4 regions of the Methylobacterium sp. Leaf94 genome follow, and region 1 is predicted to be linked to each of the others. Evidence: riboswitches for the same ligand, from Rfam matches in the RefSeq annotation. Region 1 holds a riboswitch; each other region holds the start of a gene.
The links. Region 1 has a riboswitch for cobalamin ahead of ASG63_RS22720 (TonB-dependent siderophore receptor). Riboswitches for the same ligand answer to the same signal wherever they lie in the genome.
Positions count from the first base shown of each region.

Region 2: another riboswitch for cobalamin. It lies ahead of ASG63_RS06825 (TonB-dependent siderophore receptor); the one in region 1 lies ahead of ASG63_RS22720 (TonB-dependent siderophore receptor).
Region 3: another riboswitch for cobalamin. It lies ahead of ASG63_RS09150 (CbtB domain-containing protein); the one in region 1 lies ahead of ASG63_RS22720 (TonB-dependent siderophore receptor).
Region 4: another riboswitch for cobalamin. It lies ahead of ASG63_RS01965 (TonB-dependent receptor); the one in region 1 lies ahead of ASG63_RS22720 (TonB-dependent siderophore receptor).

Region 1 is NZ_LMRM01000064.1:16,294-19,493, forward strand. Features, by position in the region: gene ASG63_RS22720 (TonB-dependent siderophore receptor) at 1-1,298, opposite strand, end outside; cobalamin riboswitch at 1,482-1,691, opposite strand; gene ASG63_RS22725 (hypothetical protein) at 2,262-2,657, shown strand; gene sigJ (RNA polymerase sigma factor SigJ) at 2,644-3,200, shown strand, end outside.
Region 2 is NZ_LMRM01000008.1:151,303-154,502, reverse strand. Features, by position in the region: gene ASG63_RS06835 (DUF6925 family protein) at 1-547, shown strand, start outside; gene ASG63_RS06830 (AAA family ATPase) at 562-1,092, shown strand; cobalamin riboswitch at 1,189-1,387, shown strand; gene ASG63_RS06825 (TonB-dependent siderophore receptor) at 1,498-3,200, shown strand, end outside.
Region 3 is NZ_LMRM01000012.1:156,473-159,672, forward strand. Features, by position in the region: gene cobW (cobalamin biosynthesis protein CobW) at 1-291, opposite strand, end outside; gene ASG63_RS09140 (DUF1636 family protein) at 288-728, opposite strand; gene ASG63_RS09145 (CbtA family protein) at 721-1,491, opposite strand; gene ASG63_RS09150 (CbtB domain-containing protein) at 1,519-1,695, opposite strand; cobalamin riboswitch at 1,734-1,926, opposite strand; gene cobU (bifunctional adenosylcobinamide kinase/adenosylcobinamide-phosphate guanylyltransferase) at 2,012-2,545, shown strand; gene cobO (cob(I)yrinic acid a,c-diamide adenosyltransferase) at 2,542-3,141, shown strand; gene ASG63_RS09165 (hypothetical protein) at 3,141-3,200, shown strand, end outside.
Region 4 is NZ_LMRM01000002.1:37,766-40,965, forward strand. Features, by position in the region: gene ASG63_RS01955 (FdhF/YdeP family oxidoreductase) at 1-443, opposite strand, end outside; gene ASG63_RS01960 (hypothetical protein) at 751-1,062, shown strand; cobalamin riboswitch at 1,139-1,340, shown strand; gene ASG63_RS01965 (TonB-dependent receptor) at 1,449-3,200, shown strand, end outside.

The sequences.
Region 1 (3,200 bases):
ACCCGCTCTAGGTTGTTGCGCCGGATGGTCAGCGGCGGCAGCGCCTGGCCGTAGCGCGGCTCGTAGATGTTGAGCCTGTAGGGGCTCTCGCGGAAGTTCGAGCGGTCGTAGACCACGCGGCTGTCGGTGCTCTCCCGCTCGAAGCCGAGAAGTACGGTATGGCTCAGATCGCCGGTGGCGAAGCGCCCCACCACCTCGGCCTGGCCGATGGCGGTATCCCAGCGGTAATCGCGAAAATTCCGGTCGCGCAGAACCGTGCGGTTGTCGGCGGCGAGGCCACGCACCTCTGCCGATTCCCCGACCAGCGAGCCGGTGTTGAAGTGGGTGGCCAGCCGCATCTGCCAGTCGGCGTCGAAGCGGTGCTCCACCCGGACCTGCATCGTGTCCGAGCTCTGGTACGTGCTCTGCCCGGGCTCACCGAGGAAGCGGGAGATCGGCAGGAATCCGAGCTGCTTGTTGATCGCGATCACGCCCCGGTCGACCACGATGCGGTTGCGCAGAATCTCGGTCTCGACGGTGACCTTCGTGTCCGGCGTGACCTGCCAGCTCACCACGGGCGCGACGAGGAGTCGGTCGCCATCCACGAAATCGCGAAAGCTGTTCTGGCGGCCGCCCGCGAAGTTGAAGCGGTATAGCAGCGTGCTATCCTCGTTCAGGGCGCCGCCGGCATCGACTGTGCCGCGGAACTGCTCGAACGAGCCCCACAGGCCGCCCATCTCGACGAAGCGTTCGGCGGTCGCCTGCTTGGTGACGAAGTTGACGAGGCCGCCCGGGTCGCTGCGCCCGAACAGGCCGCCGCCGGGACCCTTGAGCACCTCGATGCGCTCCACGTTTTGGGTATCGGGCGGCGGCGGCGAACCACGGTTGATCGGGAAGCCGTTGCGGTAAAGTTCCGAGGTGGTCGTGCCGCGGATGGCGTAGCTGAACACCGTCAGGCCGCCGAAATTGTTCTGCTGGGCGACGCCGGGCGTGTAGTTGAAGACTCGGTCGACCCGGGTGGCGGCGAGATCCGTGATGACCTCGCGCGGCGCCACGGTAACGACCTGGGGCACGTCGCGCTGAGGCGTGTCGGTCTTCGTGCTGCTCACCGCCCGGTCGGCCCGGTAGCCCGGGGTCGGACCGATTAGGCCTATCCCCGGGTTGGGGCCAGCACCAACGACGACTGGGGCACTCCCGCCAGCTCCCTCTACGGAGAGTTCCTCCAGCGTGACGGCCTCCTGCGCCCGAGCCTCCAAGGCAGGCGCCCCCGCCGAGAGGATTGCGGCGAGCGCGTAGTGCGATCCTCGACGCCTCGACATCCGACGACGCTTCGCCGGAACGGGCAGGTTCAGGATCGGGGCCTTCGAGGTCGGCAGGTTGGGACGAAGGGGCACCGGTGCGCTCAAGGTTGTCGAGCGGCGGCCGAGCGGGTGCCCTCACGGGATCGGCCGCGTCAGCAGCCGAGCCCGCTCATGCGCTCCGCCGGGACACCCCGCCCGAGAGACGTATCGTGGTGCAAGGCAGGTCTCCTGGCTCGCGGGTCGTTGCCCTCGCCTCGGCCTTCCCGGTGCAACGCACCAGTGACCATGATCGGAAAGGGCTCGCCGCTGACAGTTGCGGGGGCAGCTTCGGAAGCACTCCTGCGAGCACCCCGAATTCCCTCTTAGCCCGCGAACCGACGACCCGCAGGAACCTTGACGGTCAGACATTCGCTGGGCGCCGCCGCATAGTCAATCGAGGGGACGCCATTTTCCGCAACATTGTAACATTGCATCGGTATGGTTCTGGATGGTTGTGCGTCTTCAGATGGTTTGGGGCTGTCTGCGGTGTTCAGGAGCGGAGGCTGTGGTCCATCTGGGGTGAGAGGTTAGGCAGCCTGTGCCTGGTGCTGCAACTGTCCGATGCCCGATGGCCTCCACGATAGGCCACTTAAGGACATCTTCCGATCGAAAGCAGCCGGACCGCATTCCACACAACCCGGTCATACAGCGGACCGTCAGGACCCGACCCGATGTCGCCATTGATGCCCACGCCTGAGCATCTCGAAAGCGGTCGTTCGTCGATAGATATCGCCGCGGTCGAGGCGTCCCTGGGCTCCGTGTCATGGCTTGATCGAGTGCTTCATCGCCACGCTCGAACATCGGGGCAGGCAGCAGGTGTCTAGTGACATGGATGGTGCAAGGCCGAGGTTCCGAAAGGTGCCCCTCGGAAACTTGCACCCCATGTCACATCAGACGGCAGTGCATCGTCACTCACGTGAACCAATCACGTGGGAGAGCTCGATGATCAAGACGATTCCGGTACTCGCCGGCATCCTCGGCGCAGGACTGGCCGGAAACGGCATCTTCATGCTCACCTCACCCGAGGCATGGTACTTCGCGGTGCCGGGCGTGACGACAACAGGCCCCTTCAATCAGCACTTCCTGCGCGATATCGGCCTGATCTTCGTGCTGATCGGGTTGGGTTTCGTGTACGGGGCCGTGAGACCCGGATCGCGTGTCCTGCTCTGGAGCATGGGTGCGATCTGGCTCTCTGGCCATGCGCTGTTCCACTTCTGGGAAGTTGCAGTGGGCATCTGCGGGCCGGAGGCGCTGCCCCGAGACTTCCCCGCGGTGACACTTCCTGCGCTTATTGCTGTTGCCCTCAGCGTCTGGTCGTTCCGCCATGCCGACCATTGATGATCCGACCCGCGTCTTCGAGCAGGAACGGTCGCGGCTCATCCGGCTCGCCTATCGTATGCTCGGGTCGCTCGGCGAAGCCGAGGACGTCGTACAGGACGCATGGCTGCGCTGGCGGCACGTCGACCACGCCGAGGTCGCCTCGGCCGGTGCCTTCCTCTCGCGGACAGTGACGCGGCTCTGCCTGGACGTCATGAAGTCCGCCCGAGTGCGGCGTGAGACCTATTTCGGAACCTGGTTACCTGAACCCGTTGCCCTGGTCCCGGACGAAGCCCCGGGCGACGACCTGACGCTTACACTGATGCTCGCCTTGGAAAGGCTTTCGCCGCTGGAGCGGGCCGCGTTCCTCCTGCACGACGTCTTCGCAGTCCCGCTCGCGGAAATCGCGGTCACCCTCCGGCGTGAACCACCGGCGGTCCGTCAGCTCGCCGCGCGAGCCAGGAAGCACGTGCAGTCCGCACGCCCGCGCTTCCCTGTCGAGCCGGAAGAGGGTGTACGTATCGCCAAGGCTTTCTTCGAGGCGGTGTCCTCGGGCGAGATCGC
Region 2 (3,200 bases), on a different contig from region 1:
ACGCGATCCGGAGGCCGTCGAGCGGCTGCGGGCCGGCGTCGGCATGCCGCTATTCGACCACGCAAACCCCATCGGGCCGCATCTCGTCGCCATGAGCCCGCACCGGGTATTCCTGGCGCGGGCCGGGCGCGTCGAGGTCTATGCCCCGATCCCCGGGGCTGGCGGTACCAGTCCTGAAGGTCCGCACACGCACGTACTGCCGAAGCTCCTGCGCAGCGGTCGGACCCATGCCGCCACGACGCCGATCCCGGCGGGCTGGGTCCCCTGCGGAGGCCTGCACCCGGCCCACCCCTACAAGGACATGATGGGCGACCGCATCACCTTCGATACCGGCCGCTACGAAGCGTTCCAGGCGATGCTCGACCATTGGGGTGATCCGGAACTCGTGGCCATCAAGCGCGGCGGGCCCGAGGCGCCCGGCGGCACGGTGTCGACCCGCCACGCCCAGGGCGCACGCCGGGTCGCCGAGGCCCAGGCACGTTACCTGCGGGGCGAGATCATCGAGGCCACGGCAGGCGACGACGAGGATGCAGAGGCGGCGGCCTGACCGTGACCCGGACGGTGCCCGGCAGGAATCGGTGGGGTACGCCCCAGAGGGTAATCGGCCTAATCGGCTGCCCGGGCGCGGGGAAGACGACCTACGCCCGCCGCTTCGATCCGCTCGACGGCTGGGTCCACCTCACCCTCGACGACTTCCGTCAGACCCTCTGGCCGCCGCACCGGCAGGTCTACTGGGAACTCAGGCAGGGCTCACATGACGATGCGGCCCGGGACCTCCTGCACCGGGTCAAGGAAGCGGCCCTGGATGCCGCCCTGACGAGCGGCTTCAGCGTGGTGATGGCGGACACACATCTCATCAGACCCGTGTTCGAGCGCGAGCTTGGGATCGTCGCCCGACACGGGCTCACCGTGGAGTGGAAAGTGTTCGACGTGCCGTGGGAGGTTCTGAAAGTCCGCAACGCGGAGCGTGGTCGGGTGGACCCGTCGCATCGCCAGCCGGATGAGGTCCTCCGGTTCACCTACGAGGTTTTCCAATCCCCGGACGCTTGGTGGCGTAGCTTGTCGCCGCAGCAGGTCGAGGTCCTGACCTGACGGACGCAGCGAGCGATCCGTGTTCCCAAGTGTTGCCGGCAGGGCATAACCCCTCGTGCATTGCACTTGGTCCGTTGACGGGCATGGGCGTCGGCATGGTACCTCGGCTGTGACGGTTCCTCCCCGGAGGATCAAAAGGGAACGCGGTGCGGGGGTAGCCCCAACGCCGCGGCTGCCCCCGCAACTGTAAGCGGCGAGCCCTTCGCCACCGACGTCACTGAGCGGCCTCGCTCGGGAAGACGGTGAAGGGCGATGACCCGCGAGCCAGGAGACCTGCCGTCAGTCGTGGTCACACGCGAGACACGCTGGGCGGGGTGCCCCGGCGGGTGCGGAAGCATGCGCGCTGCGCGTGGTTCGGCCTCGTTCGCGGTGACGTGCCACTGCCGTCGCCCGAGGCCCATCAACGTGTCCCGTTCACCGTCCATCCCGCTGATGTCCGTGCTGGCCCTGTCCTGCGCGATCCCCACCGCCGTCGCCGCCCAGGGGGCGCCCTCGGGCGAGACCGCCGTGGTGCTCGACGCGCTTTCGGTCGAGGGTACCCTTACCGCCATGCCGACCTACCGGGTGCCCGAGCTCTACAGCGGCTCCAAGACGGTGACGCCGCGCCGCGACCTGCCGCAGCAGGTCGACGTGGTGCCCCGGGAGGTCCTGGTCGACACCGCCGCGACCCGGGTCGAGCGCGCCCTCGACTACGTACCCGGGGTCGGCAAGCAGAACGACTTCGGCGCCCAGAACCTCGCCCTCTACTCCGTCCGCGGCTTCGCAACCCAGGATATCTTCCAGAATGGGTTCAACATCGCCCGCGGCTACAACGGCGCCCCCGACACCCAAAACGTCCAGTCCATCGAGGTCCTGAAGGGCCCGGCCGGCGCCCTCTATGGCCGCAGCGATCCGGGCGGGACCGTGAATATCCTCACCAAGCAGCCCGTAGCGCGACCCTTCGTCGAGATGGGCACTCTGTTCGGCAGCTTCGGCAACGCACGCACCACGGTCGATGCCGGCGGGGCGCTGAGCGAGGACGGCAGCGTCCTCTACCGCTTCAACGGCGCGCTCGCCCGCCAGGACAGCTTTCGAGATTTCGTCGACGGAGATCGGGTGCTGCTCGCGCCGGTGGTGAGCTGGCAGGTCACCCCCGACACCAAGATCACGTTCGAGGCGCAGTACCTGCGCAACCGCCAGACCTTCGACCGCGGTACGGTGGCGGTGAACAACCGCCTCGGCCTCGTCCCGCGCTCGCGCTTCTTCGGCGAGCCGGGCGACGATTCCGTATCCGAGAGCGCGCTGCTGCAGGTGCGGTTGGAGCACGCCTTCAACACCGACTGGCATTTGCGCGTCGCCACCCACCTTAACACCGGAAGCCTCACCGGCCTGCAGACCGGCACGACCGGGATCCTCGACGACGGCCGCACGCTGCTGCGCGAGTTCCGCCAGCACGACTTCACCTGGGGCGTCGCCATCGGGCAAGCCGAACTCGTCGGGCGCTTCGAGACCGGGCCCATCGCCCACACCTTGCTGCTCGGCCTGGAGCACGAGCGCTACAACAGCACCGAGAACCTCCTGCGCTCGACCCCGCGCCTCGACCCCTTCGCCATCGACCTGTTCAACCCGGTCTACGGGCAGGCCAAGCCCCCGTTCACGCGCCGCTACAGCGCAAGCGAGAACGTCGGCAACACGGCGGTCTACCTCCAGGACCAGATCGCCCTGAGCCCGGAATGGAAGCTGCTGCTGGGCAACCGCACCGACTTCTACAACCAGACCTTCCGCGACAAGGTCGCGAACGAACGGACCGAACAGGACCGTACCGGCTTCTCGCCGCGGGCCGGGCTCGTCTACCAGCCGCTGTCGTTCCTGGCGCTCTACGGCAACGTCGCCGCCTCGTTCCGCCCCAACACCGGCTTCGACAGCGCCTCCCGGCCCTTCGCGCCCGAGACCGGGTTCGCGTACGAGGTCGGGGCCAAGCTCGACCTGTTCGACGGCCTCAGCGTGACGGCCGCCGCCTTCCACATCGAGAAGGAGAACGTGCTCACCACCGATCCGGCGGACTTCTTCTTCCAGATCGCCGCCGGGGCCGTACGCAGCCAGGGCTTTGACGTCAGCCTCGTCGGGCA
Region 3 (3,200 bases), on a different contig from region 1:
CTCGGGCGGATCGGCCCGGTCGAGGAGCTTGTTCAGAGCCGGCACGAAATCGTCGGCCACGGTGCAGCAGATGCAGCCGTTGGCGAGCTCGACGATGTCCTCGTCGCCGCAGCCCTCGATGCCGCAGGCGGCCAGGAACGAGCCGTCGAAGCCGATGTCGCCGAACTCGTTGACGATGATGGCGAGGCGCCGGCCGTTCGCGTTCTCCACGAGGTGGCGCACCAGGGTGGTCTTGCCGGCCCCGAGGAAGCCCGTGACGATGGTGCAGGGGATCTTGGCGACGAGGGTCATTCGGCGGCGTCCGGAAGGGGGGGCGCCGCGACGGGCGGCGGGAATGGGGGAAGGCGGGCGACGACGCCCTTGCGGAATTCCTGCGGCCGGGCCTTCCACGGCACGATGCCGTCCGGCGTCTCGGCATAGAGCGCCACGCCGTCCAGGATGGTGCCGGCCGACGCGACCGGGTCGAGATCGCCGTAGACGTAGGTCCAGCGGCCTTGCGAGGCCACCGCCACCGTGCAGGGGCGCTTGCAAACCGAGAGGCATTCGACGCTCTCGACCGTGATGCCCGGGTGGCCGCCGGCGCTCACGGCGTCCTGAAGCGCGGCGAGCAGGCGGGCGCCCGCCCGCGGCTCCGAGGCGTCGCCGGCCGTCCGGCAGGTGGCGCAGACGTAGAGGGTGACGGCGGCGTGGTCCGTGTCAGGCCGCGGGTCGGGCATGTGGTCAGGCATGGGTCGGCCGCGCGTGGGTCGGCCGGGTCTTGCCGAACAGCCCCCAGGCCCAGCCATAGGCCAACCCGATCACCGCCCAGAACACGAAGGCGATGCCCAGCGAGCGCGCCGCGAACTGCGCGGCGTAGGAGGCCGGCAGGTTCGAGGCGGCGTGGCTCGCCTCCGGCGCACCCGCGAGATGGGGCGCGACGAGGAGCACAATGCCGCCCGCGATGGTGATCGGCGCCCGCCGGATCGCGATGAGGTAGAGCCCCATGGCGGTGGCCGCGGCGGTCATCACCCACCAGAACTGGCGGTCGGCCAGCGGCGCGGCCTCCATCCCGGGGAGTTCCGGCGCGAGGCCGAGGGCGGGGGCCAGCGCCACCGCGAGGAAGCCGCCGATGGCGAAGCGCAGGCCGGTCTCGGGGCTGGGCTCGCGGTTGCAGGCCAGGAGCACGGCACCGAGCAGGAACGCGTAGCCGACGCCGCCCACCAGGGTGGCGAGCGCGGTGAAGGCCATGCGCGGCAGGCCGGGGCCGGGCTGCCAGTCGGGCGCGACCTCGCCGCCCGCCACCGAGGGATCCTTGGTGCCGTGATCGTGACCGCCATGGACGCGGACGATCAGCGAGGCGGGGGTCGGCCGAACGGGGGCGGCGGAGGCCTGCGTCTCGTAGCGCTCGGCCGCGATGATGAGCGGCGAGGTGAGCGCGAGCTGCAGGCCCGTCGCGACGACGGCCGCGAGGAAGCCGGCGACCAGGGCCGCCGACACGAGCCGGATGATCATGGGATTGTCTGCCTTAAGCGGAGACGCTCAGTGGCAGGGGAAGTTCTGGCTGTGGCGGAAGTCGTGCGCCGCGTTGTGCAGCGCCATGGCGGGGGCGAAGCCCGCCATGAACACGAGGCCGAGGCCGAGGAAGGCGGCCACGAGCACGGCGCCGAGGCGCTCGTTGGTGCGGGTGCCGGTCAGGACGAGGGTGTTGGTCGACATCGGGTTCATCTCCTGGCCGCCCCGCCGGCGGCCGTCAAGCATCGAGCGGGAGGACGGCAGGTCTCCTGGCTCGCGGGTCGCTGGTCCTGCCGCCTTCCCGGATCGCTCCAGTGGCTGATGGCAGTCCCGTCTCCGCTCACAGTTGCGGGGGCAGCTGCGGTTTCGAGGTCGCCCCCTCACCGCATTCCCTTTTCACCCCGTCGCCGGGGCACCGTCCGATCCACGCTTCTACGCGGTTGCCGATCCGCTGACAACGCGGCCCGGATCGGATTCCCGCCTTTGACCCGGGACCTCGATTTCGGGCACAGCAGGCCGCATGCCGCATCCTCCACCCAGACTGACCCTCGTGCTCGGCGGCGCGCGCTCCGGCAAGAGCGCCCATGCCGAGGGGCTGATCGAGGCGCAGCCTCGGCCCTGGCTCTACCTCGCCACCGCCCAGGCCTGGGACGACGAGATGCGCGAGCGCATCGCGCTCCACCGCGCCCGCCGCCCGGACGGCTGGATCACGCAGGACGTGCCGCTCGCCCTGCCCGAGGCGGTCGCCGCCGCGACCGGGCCGGTGCTGGTCGATTGCCTCACCCTCTGGCTCACCAACCTGATCCTGGCGGAGGCCGACGTGGACGCCGCCACCGCCGCGCTGCTCGCGGCCTGCACGGCGGCCCCCGGCCCGGTGGTCCTGGTGGGCAACGAGGTCGGCCTCGGGATCGTGCCGGACAACGCGCTGGCCCGCCGTTTCCGCGATGCGGCGGGGCGCCTGCACCAGCGCCTCGCGGCCCAGGCGGACCGCGTCGTCCTCACGGTGGCGGGCCTGCCCCTGGTCGTGAAACCCCAACCCGGAGCCACCCCATGACCGACGCCGACCGCCATCGCGAAAAGATGGAGAAGCGCAAGGCCGTCCAGGATGCCGAGGTGGCGGAGAAGACGATCGAGAAGGGGCTCCTCATCGTCAACACCGGGCCCGGGAAGGGCAAGACCACGGCGGCCCTCGGGCTGATCCTGCGGGCGCTGGGCCACGGCTGGCGCGTCGGCGTGGTGCAGTTCATCAAGGGCGCCTGGGACACCGGCGAGAAGCACGCCCTCACGGCCTTCGGCGACCGGATCGACTGGCACACCCTCGGCGAGGGCTTCACCTGGGAAACCCAGGACAAGGCTCGCGACATCGCCGCCGCCGAGCACGCCTGGGCCAAGGCCCTTGACCTTATGGCCGATCCGACGATCCGCCTCGTGGTGCTGGACGAGCTCAACATCGCCCTGCGCTACGACTACTTGGATCTCGAGGCCGTGGTGGCGGCCTTCCGGGCGCGCCGACCGGACCTCCACGTCGTGGTCACCGGCCGCAACGCCAAGCCGGCCCTGATCGAGGCCGCCGACCTCGTCACCGAGATGGCGGTCGTGAAGCATCACTTCGCCGCCGGGGTGAAGGCGCAGGTGGGCATCGAATTCTGATGCGCTTCGTCCTCGGCCCGGTCGGGCTCCTTGTCCTGTCGGGCATCCATCCGGCCTAC
Region 4 (3,200 bases), on a different contig from region 1:
TGGTCCGGGTGGTCGAGCCCGCGCAGGGTGGCGCCGATTTCCGCGAAGGCGGCGTCCCAGGTCGTGGCGACGTAGCGGTCGCTGGCCGCGTCGTAGCGCATCGGATGCGTCAGGCGGCCCTCGCCCTCCAGGGCGTAGTCGGTCCAGCCGCGCAGCGCGCTCACGGTGTGCTTGGCGAAGAACTTCGGCGGCGTGCGCTTGTCGGTGGCCTCCCAGGACACCGCCTTCACGCCGTTCTCGCAGAACTCGAACGAGGACCCGTGCGCCGGATCGCCCCAGGCGCAGCCGGGGCAGTCGAAGCCGTCGGGCTGGTTGGCCTTCAGCATGGCGCGCGCACCCGACAGGGGCGCTCGGCTTCCCAGCAGGTGCTTGCCGCAACTTTTCAGGGCCCCCCAGCCGCCAGCCGCGGAGGAGCGCTTCGGGGTCGCGACCGGATGATCCATGACGGGGTCCTGAGGGGCAGGGCTCGCATGGCCGACGATCGGCCGCGAAGCGGAGCAGTCTCGCCCCAGCGATATCGCGATGCACAGCGCGCGCTCAATCGCGCGAAAACGCAGGCCAGTCATGCCGTTAGGGGTCCCATGCGTTTTTTGCAGAGCCGATGAAGACCGGGTTAAAACCGTTCCAGGCCGCAATGCGGAAAATCGGGACCCTCCTCTTCGGCCCCGGTCCCTGGCGGAGGGCGGGTCGATCGCCTAACCCTCGGGCCGGATCGGCCGCTGGAAAGCGGGGAAGACGGGAGCGTGGGAGATGCGGACGCCGGTGAGGATCTTCGCGGCGGCGGCCGTCGGCCTCGCGGTCGGCCTCGCGGTGATGGCGCATGACCGGCAGGTGGGCGCCGAATGGGCCGTGTCGGCCGAGCAGATCGCCGACGCGCAGGCCTACGGCAAGCCCGGCGTGGAGCTTCCGCCGGGCCACATGGTGACCGCGCCCCAGCGCAGCGAGGGCGCGGAGCGCCTTCCCCTGAAATGGATCCTCCTCGGCCTCGCGGCCGGTGGCGCGGTCCTGGCCGGCACGGGCCACCGGCGCGCGCCGGCGCGGAAACCGGATGACCGACCCTGACGCCCGACGCCTGTCGCCTGCCGGGCACACCGGCCCGAAAACCCCGCGCGGCCATTGACGCCGTCACCGCGTGTCGGGCTTCCTGGCGTCGGACGGTTCCTCCCCGGAGGATCAAAAGGGAACGCGGTGAGGAGTTTTGCTCCAACGCCGCGGCTGCCCCCGCAACTGTAAGCGGCGAGTTCCTCATCAGCACGTCACTGGGTGTCTCGACATCTGGGAAGACGATGAGAGGGCGGTGACCCGCGAGCCAGGAGACCTGCCGTCAGTCGTGGTCACACGCGAAACGCATCGGGCGGGGTGTCCTGGTGGGTGTCGGGGCGGATGCCGTGCGGCATCCGGGCCGGCCTCGTTCGCGGTGACGTGCCACAGACGTCGCCCGAGGTCCCATGTCGTCCTCCCGTTTTCGCTCGTTTCCCCGTTCACGGCCCACCGCCCGATCCTGGCTCCTCGGCGCCTGCGCCGGTTTCCTGCCCTACGGCGCCGGGATTCCGGACGCGTTCGCCGAGACTGCGCAGGCGGACCTCGCCGAATTGTCCGTGACCGCCGAGGCCCCGGCCAGCGGTGGCCGCGGGCCGGCCGCCCATGCGGGATTCGTCGGCGGCGTCACCGGCATCGGCGGCGGCCTCCGCAGCGTCGATGCGGCGAGCGCCGGCGTGATCTCGGGGGCGGCACTCAACGGCCGGCCGATCACCCGGCCCGGCGAGGCGCTCGAGAGCGTGCCCGGCCTCATCGTCACCCAGCATTCCGGGGAGGGGAAGGCCAACCAGTTCTTCCTGCGCGGGTTCAACCTCGACCACGGCACCGACATCGCGCTTCACGTGGACGGCATGCCGGTGAACATGCGCACCCACGCCCACGGCCAGGGCTATGCCGACCTGAATTTCCTGATCCCGGAACTCGTCGGCGCGGTCGAATTCCACAAGGGACCCTACTTCGTCCGCGACGGCGACTTCGCCTCTGCCGGCTCGGTGCGGATCGACTATCTCGACACGGTCGCGCGCAACCTCGCGCTGACGTCGCTCGGCAGCTTCGGCTACAAGCGCGCCCTCAGCATCGCCTCCGCGCCCCTCGGCGAAGGCCACCTGCTCGTGGCCGGCGAGGCCCAGACCTATGACGGCCCCTGGGACGTGCCCGACCGCCTCGCCAAGCTGAACGCCGTCGTCCGCTACAGCCAGGGCACGGCCCTCGACGGCTTCGCGCTGACGGGCATGGCCTACTGGGCCAAGTGGAACGCCACCAACCAGATCCCGGAGCGCGCCGTGGCGGAGGGGATCATCGGCCGCTTCGGCTCCCTGAATCCCACGGACGGTGGCGACACCGGCCGCTTCTCCCTCTCAGGCCGCTGGAGCCGGACGAGCGACGCCGGCATCACCCGGGCGAGCGGCTACGTCATCCGCTACGGCATGAACCTGTTCAACGACTTCACCTACTTCCTCAACGATCCGGTGAACGGCGACCAGTTCCGCCAGCGCGACAGCCGGGTGCTCGGCGGCGGCGAGGTCAGCCACACCGTCGAGGGCACCCTGTTCGGCTTGGCCGTGGAGAACGAGATCGGCCTCCAGACCCGCACCGACGCCATCCGGGTCGGCCTGTTCAACACCACGGCGCGGCAAACCCGCTCGACCGTGCTCGATGACCGGGTGCTGGAGGCGAGCGCGGCCCTCTACGTCGAGAGCCGGATGCGCTGGACCGACTGGCTGCGCACCAGCGTCGGCGTGCGCGCCGACGGGTTCTCCGCCGATGTCCGCTCGGACACGCCGGCCAATTCCGGCACGGCCCGGGACGGGATCGTCAACCCGAAGCTCGGCCTCGTGCTGGGACCCTGGTTCGACACCGAGGTGTTCGTGAACTACGGGGGCGGCTTCCACTCGAACGATGCCCGCGGCGTCACCGCCACGGTGGATCCGGCGAGCCCGCTCTTCAACATCAGCCGCTCGCCCTTCCTCGTGCCCTCGACGGGCTCGGAGATCGGCCTGCGCAACCGCAGCCTCGCCGGGCTGGAGACGGCGGTGACGCTGTTCCAGCTCGACTTCGCCTCCGAGAACCTGTTCCAGGGCGACAGCGGCACCACCGAGCCGAGCCGTCCCACCCGCCGCTTCGGCGTCGAATGGACCAACCGCTACGCGGTGACGCCCTGG